Linked DNA regions of Sphingobium yanoikuyae. The protein of the gene in region 1 interacts with the protein of each later gene in a pairwise test. Links are inferred from orthologs where the notes say so. Each region holds a gene or a part of one and is shown on either strand. Other genes may lie near its edges.

The links. The genes of interacting proteins can lie anywhere in the genome.
Region 2: the proteins of ndk (region 1) and ung interact in binary tests that used the Escherichia coli proteins (3 or more experiments, as listed by UniProt). The link is inferred for Sphingobium yanoikuyae from one-to-one orthologs.
Region 3: the proteins of ndk (region 1) and HH800_RS13995 interact in binary tests that used the Escherichia coli proteins (3 or more experiments, as listed by UniProt). The link is inferred for Sphingobium yanoikuyae from one-to-one orthologs.

What each region holds. Positions count from the first base shown.
Region 1 is NZ_CP053021.1:141,064-149,249, forward strand. Bases 2,345-5,300 are described here. They hold ndk (nucleoside-diphosphate kinase), read left to right. Parts: upstream 2,345-3,589; coding sequence 3,590-4,012; downstream 4,013-5,300. Other genes in these bases: HH800_RS00725 (leucyl aminopeptidase), read left to right, coding at 2,345-3,033; HH800_RS00730 (DNA polymerase III subunit chi), read left to right, coding at 3,039-3,476; HH800_RS00740 (hypothetical protein), read right to left, coding at 4,284-4,922; HH800_RS00745 (glutathione S-transferase family protein), read right to left, coding at 4,927-5,300. Also shown: HH800_RS00720 (LPS-assembly protein LptD), read right to left, coding at 1-1,408; more of HH800_RS00725, read left to right, coding at 1,588-2,344; more of HH800_RS00745, read right to left, coding at 5,301-5,601; HH800_RS00750 (TonB-dependent receptor), read left to right, coding at 5,824-8,118; HH800_RS00755 (phosphotransferase enzyme family protein), read left to right, coding at 8,121-8,186. UniProt on the Escherichia coli protein: Major role in the synthesis of nucleoside triphosphates other than ATP. The ATP gamma phosphate is transferred to the NDP beta phosphate via a ping-pong mechanism, using a phosphorylated active-site intermediate.
Region 2 is NZ_CP053021.1:3,383,031-3,386,007, reverse strand. It holds ung (uracil-DNA glycosylase), read right to left. Parts: upstream 1,847-2,977; coding sequence 1,154-1,846; downstream 1-1,153. Other genes in the region: bla (class A beta-lactamase), read left to right, coding at 1,943-2,977; HH800_RS16485 (ATP-grasp domain-containing protein), read right to left, coding at 81-1,157. UniProt on the Escherichia coli protein: Excises uracil residues from the DNA which can arise as a result of misincorporation of dUMP residues by DNA polymerase or due to deamination of cytosine.
Region 3 is NZ_CP053021.1:2,868,963-2,871,814, reverse strand. It holds HH800_RS13995 (5-formyltetrahydrofolate cyclo-ligase), read right to left. Parts: upstream 1,792-2,852; coding sequence 1,210-1,791; downstream 1-1,209. Other genes in the region: tkt (transketolase), read left to right, coding at 2,682-2,852; HH800_RS13985 (hypothetical protein), read right to left, coding at 2,316-2,672; HH800_RS13990 (cell division protein ZapA), read right to left, coding at 1,988-2,323; HH800_RS14000 (DUF2842 domain-containing protein), read right to left, coding at 962-1,204; aqpZ (aquaporin Z), read right to left, coding at 1-705. UniProt on the Escherichia coli protein: Involved in the removal of 5-formyltetrahydrofolate.

The DNA.
Region 1 (8,186 bases):
CGGTCAGCAGATTGTCGCTGCTGTGATAGACGTCGCCGCGCAGATAGGTGGTGAAATTCACTTCCTGGCCAAGGCCCGTCAGCTTGCGCAGATTCCATTCGAACGCGGCAAAGGCGCGCTGGGTGTCCTGCCCCTCGGTCCGGGTGATCGCCAGCGTATTGGCCTGGAACTGCATCTGGCCGCCGAGCAGCGGATCCTTCATCCGCAGCCGATAATCCATGACCGGCAGGGCGATCGGCATCTGGCCCTGGGGATCGTCGACGCGCAGCGTCTGCACCGCCCAGCCAGCGAGCGAGAAATAGCTGTTCTCGCCGATCCGCTGGACGCCCAGGGTTGAACGCAGCCGGTCGTCGCGGCTGATATCGTAGCGGCGCAGGAAAGTGCGGTCGGTGGCGACGCGGATCGACCCGTTGACGCTCCATTCGGGCGACAGCTGCATGCCGCCGCTGGCGTCGATCGCGCCGCGAATATCCTTTTGCGAATCGGTCGGCGTGATGCCGCTCGACCGGCTGCCATAGGTGGCATAGCCGGTGATCTGATAGGCGCCGCGATCGTAGAGATGGCGGAAATTGCCTTCGATCATCGGCAGCGAATCGCTGTAGACGTGTGGCGTGACGGTCAGGTCGCGATTGGGCGCGAGCTTGAGATAATAGGGGACCGCGACCTCGAAGCCATTGACCCGGTCATAACGGATATTGGGGACCAGAAGGCCGCTGCCGCCATCGTCGCCGACCGGATGCGACAGGCCCGGCACCGGGATCAGCGGCAGGCCGAACAGCTCGACATTGGCGCGGGTATAGGAGACGCGCTGCTTGGTCGGGTCATAGACGACCTTGACCGCGTTGATCTGCCAGGTCGGTTCCTTGGGGCAACCGTCGCTGCCCTCCACCGGACAGCCGGTATAGGCGGCGTGGTGCAGCGTATAGACGCCATTGACCCGCTCGCCCTTGGTTGCGGCCATGCGGCCGCCCTTCTGGAGGACCAGCAATATATTGTCGACCGCGCCATCCTTGAGCGTATCGGTGACATCGAAGCGATCACCATAGGCGACATTGCCGTCGGGATCGATCACCGAGACGGCGCCCTGTGCCTCGACCTTGCCGGTGTTGCGGTCCCATACGATCTTGTCGGCGCGCAGCCGATTGCCGTCGCGCAGCAACTGGACATTGCCGGAGGCGGTCACGACTTGACTGTTGGTGTCATATTCCAGCGTATCGGCGGCGAAGCCGATTTCCTGGTCATTGTCGGGCACCGGCGCGTCGGGCGCGTTGATTGGCGTCTGGGGCTCGTTCAGCTTGGGCTCGGGCGCCTGTTGCGCATGGGCCAGCGGCGCCGCGAGCAGGCAGGACGAGGCAGCGCCGGCAAGCAGCGCCTGTTTGAACGACAGGGGAAACACGGAAATCTGCAAGCGTAGGGGCCTCTTTGTGGGCACTTCTGGTCCCTGCCTATCGCACTGCTTGGCCCGCGCCGCAATCGCTGCTCGCATTCGGGACGGCGGAAATCCGCCGAATGGCTTTGCAGAGCGGCAAAGCCGCACTATCTGGCTGAAACAAGAACGACACGGCATTCCAGAGAAAAGGCCCCCAGATGGACATCCAATTCAGCCCCACGCGCCCCCAAGTCGACACGTTGGTCCTTGCCGTGGCGAAGGGGTCTGTCGACAGCCTGCCGCTCGCCGCATCGGCCACGCTGGTCGCCGGCGCCGCCGCCGCGCGCTTTGCCGGTGAGGCAGGCGGCAGCGTCGAGAGCTTCGTCGAGGAGGGCGGCGCGGTGCTGCGCGTCCTGCTGCTGGGCATCGGCAATGGCAGTGCGGCCGACCTGGAGCGGGCCGGCGGCGCGCTGACCGCCAAGCTGTCGACCAGCGGCGCGACCCACGCAGCGGTCGAATTCCCGGCCGGCGTCAGTGGCGAGGATGCCGCCCGGCTGGGCCTGGGCGCGCTGCTGCGCAGCTGGCGGATCGACACTTATCGCACGCGTCAGCCCGAAAAGGCCAAGCCGACGCTGGCGACCGTGACGATCGTCGCGACCGGCGCCGAGGCCGAATGGGCCAAGCTGTCGGCGGTCGCCGCCGGCGTTGCCTTCACCCGCGAACTGGTGTCGGAACCGGCCAACATCCTCTATCCCGAAAGCTTCGTCGCGCGCTGCCAGCATCTGGCCGAGCTGGGCGTCAAGATCACCGTGCTGGACCGCGCGGCGATGACGGAGCTGGGCATGGGCGCGCTGCTGGGCGTGGCGCAGGGGTCGGCGCGTGAAGCGCGGCTGCTGGCGATGGAATGGGACGGCACCGATGGCGCCGCCGACAAGCCGGTCGTGTTCATCGGCAAGGGTGTGACCTTCGACACCGGCGGTATCTCGCTCAAGCCTGGCCCCGGCATGGAAGACATGAAGTGGGACATGGGCGGCGCCGGCGCCGTGGCTGGTGCCATGAAGGCGCTGGCCGGTCGCAAGGCCAAGGCGCGTGTCGTCGGCATCTGTGGTCTGGTCGAGAATATGCCCGACGCCAATGCGCAGCGCCCCGGCGACATCGTGACGTCGATGTCGGGCCAGACGATCGAGGTGCTGAACACCGACGCCGAAGGCCGGCTGGTGCTGTGCGACGCGGTGACCTGGGCGCAGAAGACCTATGAACCTGAAGTGGTGATCGATCTCGCCACCCTGACGGGGGCGATGATGATTGCGCTCGGCAGCGAGCATGGCGGCCTGTTCGCCAACGACGATGCGCTGGCCGACGACCTGCTGGCGGCGGGCAAGATCAGCGGCGAGAAGCTGTGGCGCTTCCCGCTGTCGGAGGCCTATGACAAGCTGATCGACAGCCCGATCGCCGACATGAAGAATATCGGCCCGCGCTTCGCTGGCTCGATCACCGCTGCCCAGTTCATCAAGCGCTTCGTCAACGAAGGCGTGAAGTGGGCGCATCTCGACATTGCCGGCATGGTCTGGTCGGACAAGCCGGGCGCCACCGCCGACAAGGGCGCGACTGGCTATGGCGTGCGCCTGATCGACCAGCTGGTGGCCGACAAGTTCGAGCGCTGAAGCCGGTGCAGGTCGACTTCTACCAGCTCAGCCGCGATCCCGTGGAAGGGGTGCTGCCCGCGATCGCGGCGCGCATCCTGGACATGGGCGCGCGGCTGCTGGTGGTGGCCGACGAGCCGGAACGGCTGGCCCGCATATCGGCGGGCCTGTGGGCGGGGCCACCCGAAAGCTTCCTGGCCAATGGGCTGGCAGGCGACGGGGTGGACGCCGCCCAGCCGGTGCTGCTGGCGCAGAGCTGCGACGCTGCCAATGGCGCGAAGCATATCGCGCTGGCGGACGGGGTGTGGCGCGAGGAGGCGCTGGGCTTCGAGCGGGCCTTCTATTTCTTCGACGCGGACACGATCGACGGGGCGCGGGCCAGCTGGCGGGCGCTCAGCAAGCGTGAGGGCGTGACCCCGCGCTTCTGGCGGCAGGAAGGCCGCAAATGGGTGCAGGGGCCGTGAACGCCCGGAAATAGGGACTTCTACCAAGCCCACTCGCGCCCCTCTTGCGAAGTGATCCGGCCCAGTCTAAAGGGCGCGCAACTTTATTCCAACAATCCGGAGTTATGAGGGCCATGGCCGTCACGCGCACTTTTTCGATCATCAAGCCCGACGCAACCCGTCGCAACCTGACCGGCGCCGTCACCAAGATGCTGGAAGAAGCCGGCCTGCGCGTCGTCGCTTCCAAGCGCATCCGCATGAGCCGCGAGCAGGCCGAAGGCTTCTACGCCGTTCACAAGGAACGCCCCTTCTTTGCTGACCTGGTCGCCTTCATGATCTCCGGCCCGGTCGTCGTCCAGGTTCTGGAAGGCGAAAACGCCGTGACCCGCAACCGCGACATCATGGGCGCCACCAACCCGGCCAATGCCGACGCCGGCACCATCCGCAAGGAACTGGCCGAATCGATCGAAGCCAATTCGGTCCATGGTTCGGACAGCGAAGAAAATGCCGCGATCGAGATCGCCTATTTCTTCAAGCCCGAAGAAATCGTCGGCTAAACCCGACACCCGTCCACGGACGAGCAAAAGGCCCGGCGCTCCCGCAAGGAGCGGCCGGGTTTTTTGTTGCTGGGGGCGGGTGGTAGGCGACTGTCCGTAATCCTCCCCAAGCTTGCTTGGGGAGGGGGACCGCCGAAGGCGGTGGAGGGGCAAGTAGATGAGGTCGCGCCATTGCCCCTCCGTCAGCGCTTCGCGCTGCCACCTCCCCAAGCAAGCTTGGGGAGGAACTGAGACGTCAGCTTGCGGCCTGCCTGAACGTGGCCGTGCGGCCCTAGCGTTTCGTCTGGCGGGCCCAGCGGGCGTCTATCTGGGACTGGGCGCTGGCGCCCTGGGCGTGGCTGACCAGGGAGAGGCCGCGCAGGGTCAGCTTGTGGCCGGACAGCCATTTGCCGGCGATGCCATAGCCGATGTCGTAGACGGCGGAATCGCTGTGGGTGTCGCCATTGACGACGAACTGGGTGACGATGGTCACCGGCAGTTTCTCGTCGCCGATGCTGTCGTCGGGCAGCTTGGCGGCATTGCGCGCCTTTTTCAGCGCATCCTCGAACCAGCCGGCCTCGATCCGCGGTTCGCCGGTCGTGTCGACCGGGGCGATGCCGAGCGCCCTGGGGAAATGGATGGTCTGGCTCTGCACCAGCTGATCGGAATCAGTGGGCTTGAGCGTCAGGCGGCTGTCGCCATCGGCCGAAGCGTTGAGCACCAGCCGGGCGGCGCGGGCGGAGGCCTTGCTGCTTTCGGCGGCCTTGCTGGCGCGCTCGTCCTTCTTGTCGGCCCAGTTGAGATAGAGGGTGAGGGCGGAGATCAGCACCGCCGCCACCGCCAGCAATTCGCCCAGCGTGATCCAGCGCCTGCGGATGCGGGCGGCTTCCTCCTTGCGGGTCTCCTGCTTGGCTTCGGGGCTGTCGCTCATCGGGTCAGGCCGTCTGGGGCGGGACTTCGAACTTGTCGATCACCCATTCCTCGGCCTGCGCCTCGCCGATCCATTCCTGCATCCAAGGATGGGCGATGATCGCGCGCATATAGGCTTCGGCAAAGCGGGCGACGGGCAGCTGATAGGTGATGAAGCGGGTCACGACGGGCGCGAACATCAGGTCGACGGCGCCGAACTCGCCGAACAGGAAGTCGCCCTCGCCACCATAGCGGGCGCGGGCCTGGGCCCAGAGCTGCATGATCCGGCTGATGTCGTGAGCAACGGCCTCCGACGGCGGGACCGGGTCATAGATCTGGCGGATGTTCATGCTGTGCTCGCGGCGGAGCGCGGCGAAGCTGCTGTGCATTTCTGCCGCCATCGAGCGGGCCATGGCGCGGGCACCCGGATCGGTCGGCCAGAACTGGTCGCCCTCGGCCTTTTCATTGAGATATTCGACGATGGCCAGGCTGTCCCACACGACGATGTCGTCGCCATCCCACAGGATCGGCACCTTGCCGGAGGAGGGGGCGAACTCATCGCCCTCGCGACGCTTTTCCCACTCCTCGTCATAGAGGGGGACGACCACTTCCTCGAAGGGAAGGCCGGAGAGCTTGCACGCCAGCCAGCCGCGCAGCGACCAGCTCGAATAGGCCTTGTTGCCAATGAACAGCTTCATCATGGCCATGTCTTAGCCGGGCGGGCTTCGATAAGTCGAGAGCCGATAGAGAGGGCTTTCCACTTCGCGTCGAACCGCCTAAGGGGCGGGCATCCCCGGGGGGCCGCTCATGCGCGGCTGAGAGGTGGTCAGCAGACCACGACCCGCTGAACCTGATCCGGCTGATACCGGCGTAGGGAGGGCAAGGCGGCAGGTCCGTCGTCCCTCCTGTGGAGTGGACGTGAGATGAAGACTGCCCGATTGCCCCATGTTGGAAGCGCCTGCCTGACGCTGGCCCTGTTGATGATTGCATCGCCCGCGATGGCGGAGGATGAGCTGGACCAGTCGACCAATATCCAGGTCGTCGGCCATCCCGACCCCGAAGGCCTGTTGCCCGATCAGAGCGCGCCCAAGGCGGTCAGCGCGATCTCCACCGACTTCATCATCAAGCAGGCGCCGACGCTCAACGCCTTCCAGCTGGTCAACCTGCTGCCCGGCGCCAATGTCTCGTCCAGCGACCCCTATGGCCTGTCGGCATCGTCCAGCCTGACGCTGCGCGGCTTGGGCCAGGACCAGATCGGCGTGTTGATGGAAGGCGCGCCGCAGAACGACATCGGCTATTATTATGCCTATCCCTCGCAATTTGCCGATGCGGAGAATGTGCGCCAGGTGATGCTGGCGCAGGGCGCGGCAGATATTGACTCGCCGGTGGTCGCGGCGGCCGGCGGCCTGTTGTCGCTGACGCTGGATGATCCCAGGGCCGAGGCGGGCGGCCTCGTCAACCTGTCGGTCGGTTCCTATGACGAGCGGCGCGTCTTTGCGCGGATCGACACGGGACGGATCGGATCGACCGGGCTGAAGGCCTTTATTTCCTATTCCAACAACCGCGCCGACAACTGGCGCGGGGCGGGGCATGACCAGCGCCAGCATATCGACGCGAAGCTGCTGAACGAATGGGGCGAGGGTAACCGGGCGAGCATCGCCTTTTCCTTCAACGACGCCAAGACATCGACCTATCCCAGCCCGAGCAAGGCGGACTGGGAAGCCTCTGGCCGTGGCTATAATTTCGACGAGACCTATAGCGAGGGGAATACCAACTACTGGCGCCTCTATCGCGCGCCGTTCCGCAATTTCTACGTCGCGGCGCCGGTGCATCTCAAGCTCAGCGACACGCTGAGCTTCGACAGCAGCGCCTATCTGCAGATGGGGCATGGCAATTCGCCCTATGGCACGCAGCTGACCACCACCGGCAATTATCTGGGCACCGAGGAACTGACCCAGCCGATCGACCTGCCCGGCGCGGTGGATGGCGTCGCTACGGTGATGGGCAACTGGACCGGCAAGCAGTTCCGCGTCGGCGACGTCAGCAAGCTGACGCTGCAGGCCGGCGCGCATCGGATCGTGGCTGGCCTGTGGTTCGACTATGGCACGGACCGGGTGACGCAATCCTATACGTCGATCGATGCCGATGGCCGGCCGGTCAACCAGTGGGGCTATCAGGACAAGGCGATCCGCACCGCCGACGGGCGCCTGCTGGCCTATGAAAATCAGCGCACGGAGACGGTCACCAAGGGCTTCTTCCTGTCCGACAGCATTGCGGTGACGCCCAAGCTTGGCATCGACATCGGCTTCAAGGGCGTCAACCTGCTGCGCAACGGCCGCAACTATTTGCCCGGTCCGCAGTCGACGGTGCGGATCGACAGCTTTGCCGCGCTGCCGCGGGCGGCGATCCATTATCAGCTGGACGACCGGCAGCAGCTGTTCGCCAACATTACCACCAATTTCCGCACGCCCAACGAGTTCGCGCTCTACAACAGCTATTATGGCGGCGAACTGGTGAGCCAGGGCACCGACGGCCTGAAGAATGAATATTCGATCTCGCAGGAACTGGGCTATCGCTATATCGGCCCCAGCCTGTCCTTCTCGCTGACCGGTTTCCATTATCATTTCCGCAACCGCCAGGTGGCGACGGTGATCGACAGCGGCGGCGCGCTGGTCAATTCGACCATCAACGCCGGCAGCCAGAGCAGCTATGGCCTGGATGGCGAGATCGACTATCGCCCGGCCAAGGGGATGAGCATCTATGCCTCGGCCGAATATCTGCACACGCGGCTGAACGACGATCTGGCGATCAACGGCGATTATCTGCCGACCAGGGGTAAGCGGGCGGTGTCGGCCCCCAGCTTCCAGTTCGCGCTGGGCAGCACCTATGATGACGGCCGGCTGTTCGGCAGCAGCGCGCTCAAATATGTCGGCCGCCAATATGCGACCTTCATGAATGACGAGAGCATCAAGGGCTATGCCACGCTGGACCTGTCGGTCGGCGTGCATCTGGCCGGGCTGATCGACGCGCAGGTGATGGACCTGCGCATCAACGCGATCAACGTCACCAATCCGCGCGTCCTGTCGGGCGTCTATGCGATCAGCACCAATGCGCAGGACACGGTCGGTCGTAACGGCACGCTGATCGCCGGTTCGGCGCCGACCTATTATGTCGGCAGCGGGCGCGCCGTGGTGGCGACGCTGTCGCGCGCCTTCTGACGATGAGCGCCGTCGCCCCGCATCTGGTCCATGGCATGGGGCTGGCGCTGGACGCGCCGGCCTGGCCG
Region 2 (2,977 bases), 3.2 Mb from region 1 along the record:
TCCGGTTTGGAGAGGGAAGGGGTCCGGCCCGCGCAAGTGGGACCGGGCCTCAATGATTCTGGGCACTGGATTTAGGGGCGTTATTTCCAGGCCGTCGCCAGCATCGCGTCGAGCATCTGGGCATAGGACCAGCCATCGGCCCGCGCGGCGATCGCCGACAGGCAATCCTGGTCCGCGCGGCCCGGCCGGCCCGCACCGGTCATGTTCGGCTTCATGTTGAGGTCGAACAGCTTGAACTGGCCGCTGGCATCGGCGCGGCAGTCGATGCGGATCACCGCGCGCGATTCCACCAGCCCCGCTGCCTTCACACAGGCTTCCAGCATCGCCAGCACCGGGGCTTCTTCCATCCGCTCCGGGCCGATCGCGACGCTGTTCTGCGTCACCGCGACATCGCCATTATAGGGGGCGACACCGTCCTTCTGGTCGAAACGCAGCACCGGGCGCAGGGCGCAATGGCCGCTCCCCGTGGTGCCGGGCGGGCGCGGCGCAGCGGGCAGCAGGACGGTGATGGTCATTTCCTCGCCGTCCAGAAATTCCTCGACCATCAGCAGCGTGCCGAACTTGCCTTCGTCGATCAGGCTGCGGGCCGCGGCGTTCAGCGCGTCACCATCGCGCACCAGCGTCACGCCCTGGCTGCCGCGCCCACGCACCGGCTTCACGATCAGCGGGAAGGGGATGGCCAGATCGGCCAGCACCTGCCCGACATCGGCCAGTGCATGCACGCCTTCGCTCGGCCGATCAGCCAGCAAAAAGCCGCGCGCCACCGGCAAGCCGGCCTGTTCCAGCATCCGATTGGTGGCGAACTTGTCGTCATATTTCTGCGTGGCGGCCGGGGTCTGGCCGACGATCGCGACCTGGCCCATCACGGCCTCGATCGGATGCCCCTCGAACAGCACGCTATTGGCCCAGATCGTGTCGGCGCCTGCCGCGATCGCGGCTGCTATGCCGTCGGCCGTGTCGGGGAACACCCATTGCATCGCCTGCGCCGGATCGGGCGTGGGCACCGGCGTTACCACCGTGCGGCCTAGGCCCTTCAATGCAAAGCCGATATCGGCCCCACCGTCGGAATAGCCGCCGGGCTTGGCATCCTTGCGCAGCCCGTCGATCACCGGCGGCGGCAGCGCCTGGTAGAGCAGGGCGACCGCCGGGCCGCTCATGCCACCGGCTCCGGCAGGCGCCAGTCGATCGCGCCGCGCCCCTTGGCCTCCAGAAAGTCATTGGCCTGCGAGAAATGGCGGCAGCCCAGAAAGCCGTTATGCGCAGACAGCGGCGATGGATGGGCGGCCTTCAGCACCAGATGGCGCCCGGAATCGACGAAGCCGGCCTTGCGCTGGGCATAGGCGCCCCACAGCAGGAACACGACCGGCTCCTCCTTCTGCGCCACCAGCCGGACGATCGCGTCGGTGAACGTCTCCCAGCCCTTGCCCTGGTGCGACGCTGCGCGGCCCATCTCGACCGTCAGCACGCTGTTGAGCAACAGCACGCCCTGCCGCGCCCAATGCTCCAGAAAGCCGTGCCGCGCGCGGGGCAGGCCAAGGTCGCTCTCCAGCTCCTTGTAGATATTGACCAGCGATGGCGGCGTCCGCACGCCGGGCTGGACCGAAAAGCACAGGCCATGCGCCTGGCCCTCGCCATGATAGGGGTCTTGCCCCAGCACCACCACCTTCACCTGGTCCAGCGGCGTCAGGTCCAGCGCCCGGAAATATTCATTCCCCTTGGGGAAGATGCGCTTGCCCGCCGCCTTTTCCGCTTCGATGAACTGTTTCAGGCCCTGCATATGGGGGCTGGCGAACTGGTCGCGCAGCGGCGCGCGCCAGCTTTCGTGCAGCTTGATGGTGTCGTTCATGGCCGGCGTGATGAACCCCCGGCATGCCTGCGTCAACCGCGGGAAAAGCCGATCAAATATCTTGCCACCCGACCCATGATGGGCGACAGACGGGCCATGCCGTCTCTCCGTCAAATTGGCGCCAGCTGCGCCGCCCTTGGCCTGTTCTTTGCGCCCTTGCCGAGCGCCGATGCCTTCGGTCCGCCGCCCCGGCCACAGGTGCTGCTGACGGCGGAGGCGCATCTTCTGGCCGAATTTGATCGCTTCGCCGCTTTGTCGGACGGCACGGTCGGCGTCGCGGTGCAGGATCTGCAGACCGGTGAGGTCCAGTCGCGCAATGGCGACACGCTGTTCCCCATGGCCAGCGCCTACAAGGTCGCGGTCGCGGGCCGTATCCTCTCGCTGGTCGATGCCGGCAGCCTCAAGCTCGACGACCGGCTCGCGCTCGATCCCGCGCTGGCGAGCGAGGGCGGCATCGCCTGGATGTTCTCGCGCCCCGGCGCGACCCTGCCGGTCAGCCAGTTGCTCGACCTCATGCTGACGCGCAGCGACAATAATGCGACCGACGTGCTGGTCGCCCGCGCCGGCGGGCCGAAGGCGGTCAGCGATTTCGTCGCCGGCCTCGGCATCCATGGCCTGCGCGTCGACAGCGATACCGCGCATCTTCTCTACCGCGCCATGGGTATCAATCCCCAGTCCGGCACCTTCCAGCAGAATGCCGGCGCCGCCCGCCGCGCCGATCCGATGATCCAGCGGCGCGACGTGCGCGACCTGCCGAACATGGACTTCATGCTCGATCCGCGCGACACGGCGACACCGCTGGCGATGAACCAGCTTCTGGTCGCCTATGAATCGGGCAAGGCATTGAAGCCGGAAAGCACGCAACTGCTCTTCACCATCATGGGCCATTGCCAGACCGGCAAACTGCGCCTGTCGGGCATGTTGCCGCCCGGCACCCCGGTCGCGCACAAGACCGGGTCGCTCAACGGCGTCGGCAATGATGTCGGCATCATCGGCCTGCCCGATGGCCGCCGCTTCGCCATCACCGTCTTCGTGATGAAGGACAGCCGGGGCCATGTCTCGCGCGACCAGATCATGGCCCAGGCGGCCCGCGCGGCCTATGATTATTTCCTCTTTGCGCCCAAGCGGCGC
Region 3 (2,852 bases), 2.7 Mb from region 1 along the record:
CGGCAGCGGTTCGTTGGCGAGCCAGCGATAGACGCCGCCGGCGGCCAGCGCGCCGATGATCGGCGCCACCCAGAACAGCCAGAGCTGATGCAGCGCCAGCCCGCCGACCAGCAGGGCAGGGCCGGTGCTGCGCGCCGGATTGACCGAGGTGTTGGTGACCGGAATGCTGATCAGGTGGATCAGCGTCAGCGCCAGGCCGATCGCGATCGGGGCAAAGCCCGCCGGCGCGCGGCTGTCGGTCGCGCCCAGAATGACGCTCAGGAAGCCGAAGGTCAGCACCATCTCGATCGCCAGCCCCGATTCGAGCGTGTAGCCGCCTGGCGAATGCAGGCCATAGCCATTGACCGCCAGGCCGTTGGGCGCCAGCTCATAGCCCGGCTGGCCGCTGGCGATGAACAGCAGCAGGGCGGCTGCGATCACCGCGCCCACCAGTTGCACGACGATATAGGGGGCGATGTCGCGGGCCGGGAAGCGGCCGCCGGCCCACAGGCCGATCGTCACCGCCGGGTTGAGGTGGCAGCCCGAAATATGGCCGATGGAAAAGGCCATGGTCAGCACCGTGAGGCCGAAGGCCAGGGCAACGCCCAGCAGGCCGATGCCGACATCGGGAAAGGCCGCCGCCAGCACGGCGCTGCCGCACCCGCCGAACACCAGCCAGAATGTACCGAAACATTCGGCAAACAATCGCTTGCTCAATGGAACCATCAACGCCTCCTGTTGCACTGTGCGCCTGCCACCGGACATGGCTTGAGACCGGTGCGGGGTGGCGCCGCCCGGAGAATGCAGGATGATCGAAGGGGGCGGTCCGCGGCATGGGCGGCCGATGCTGGTGACTGGCGCATGGACATGCCGTTGCCCCCGTTCCCGGCGAGCCGCCTGCATCGCGCATGGTCGCGATGCGTCCGCTATGGTCGCCTAACGCTCAGGGATAAGGCGAAACACCATGGGCTGGGCATCGGGATTAACCCTGACGCCAGCGCCCCGTTTCCATCCAGGCGAGCAGCCGCCGCAGCGGCAGGATCCAGATCCAGATCAGGCCCAGGAAAATATAGACCGGCACCTGGCCCCACATCGGCAACTGGCCGATCAGCGGCGCCAGGCTGCCGACCAGCACGGCCCAGCCCAGGATCAGCCCCAGGATCGCGAACATGCCGGCCGGCTTGCGCCAGCTGGGCTGATGATAATGGCGCGGGTCGATGCTCATCGGAGTCAGGTTGCCTCGATCACGGCGGTTTCGGTCAGGATCATGTCGAGCGGCAGATCCCATGGGTCGGCCGGCACATCATCCAGTTCCTGCGCCGACCAGGCAAGGCCGACGCGCAAGGCATCGGGATGGCGGGCAAAGGCACGGTCATAATAGCCGCCGCCCTGGCCGAGGCGGTTCATCCGCTGGTCGAAACCCAGCAGTGGCGCGATGATGACATCCGGCGCCACCGCGCCGCCTGATGGCTCGGGGTGGCTGGTGCCGAACAGGCCGGGGAACAGCTGGTCCTCCGGCCGCCACAGCAGGAAATCCATGCTGCCCAGTCGATCGAGCACGCGCGGCAACGCCACCTGCTTGCCCATCACGCCCAGTTGCGGGGCCAGACGCTGCGCCGGCGCCTCGTCATCCAGCGCCATGTAGAGCGCGATCACCTGCGCGTCGGCGATACGGTGGGCGAGCGGGGAGGGGACGGCCTTGAACGCCAGCCTGTGGGTCAGCGCGTCGAGCGAGGCGACGAAGTTGCGCCGCCGCTGCCGGGCGATCGCGCGCAGGGTCGACTTGTCGGCGGCATCACTGTCGTCGGGCATGGGGTGCCTTTGCTGGGAAGAGGAGGGTGACGGGACCGCCTTGGCCGTTTGCTGGAATATCCTCTGACGCCTCAACGTCAGGTGGGGACCATGTAGATCGGGCCAGAGCCCGCCCAGGGACAGCCCCCGTGGATGTGATTATCGCCTCAGGGATGTTCGCTAAAGCTCGCACCAGGCAGTGCCCGTCGCCGCCAATCTAGGCGTCGGCGGCGCGGGCGGCAAGAGCCTCGCTCAGCTTTTCTACGCGCGCGGCCAGTGCCTCGACCGCGCGGGCAGCCGGCTCGTCGTCGCCATCCAGCGCCAGCCGCTCCTGTCGGCCGGCTGCGGCGCGCTTCAGTTCGTTGAGTTCGTCCGCCATGAACAGCGCCGCGAACAGCAGCGTGCGCACCTCGGTCAGGCCCGGCGTGCTGCGCTGCGCCTGATAGGCCTTGTCCTCTATGATCTGGGCCAGATGCGCCATATGCGCTTCCTCGCCATCGCGGCAGCGCAACTGATAGGGGCGGCCGGCGATCTGCAACATGATTTCAGCCATCGGTGCGCCCCCGCAATTCCCCGATCAGATCGTCCAGCGATTGCAATGCCGCTTGGGCGGCCATCTGGTCGATGCCGGAATTGCCATGGGGGACAGCCTGCGAAAGGCTGGCCACATTCTGTTCAAGCCGACTGATCGCGCGCTCCAGCGTGCCGATCGCCTGCATCATGCGGTCGCTTGCCATATTTTCTGCATAGCCAATGTTTTCGCCTTGCAAAAGCGCTGTTTGGACGGCTTGCCGCGCGCCACGCCCCGCCTGCGGTTGACGCATGGGGATTGACGCGACAAAGGGAACCCAAATCGACTCGCCCGTTCGCGCGGGCCGTTCCATGCCAGTCATGAAAGACATCTTCCCGCTATGACCGTTTCCGACACGCAGCTCGCCAACGCCATCCGGGCGCTTTCCATGGACGCCGTGCAGGCTGCCAACAGCGGCCATCCCGGCATGCCGATGGGCATGGCCGACGTCGCCACCGTGCTGTTCAAGGATTATGTGAAGTTCGATCCGGCCGCGCCGAAATGGGCCGAT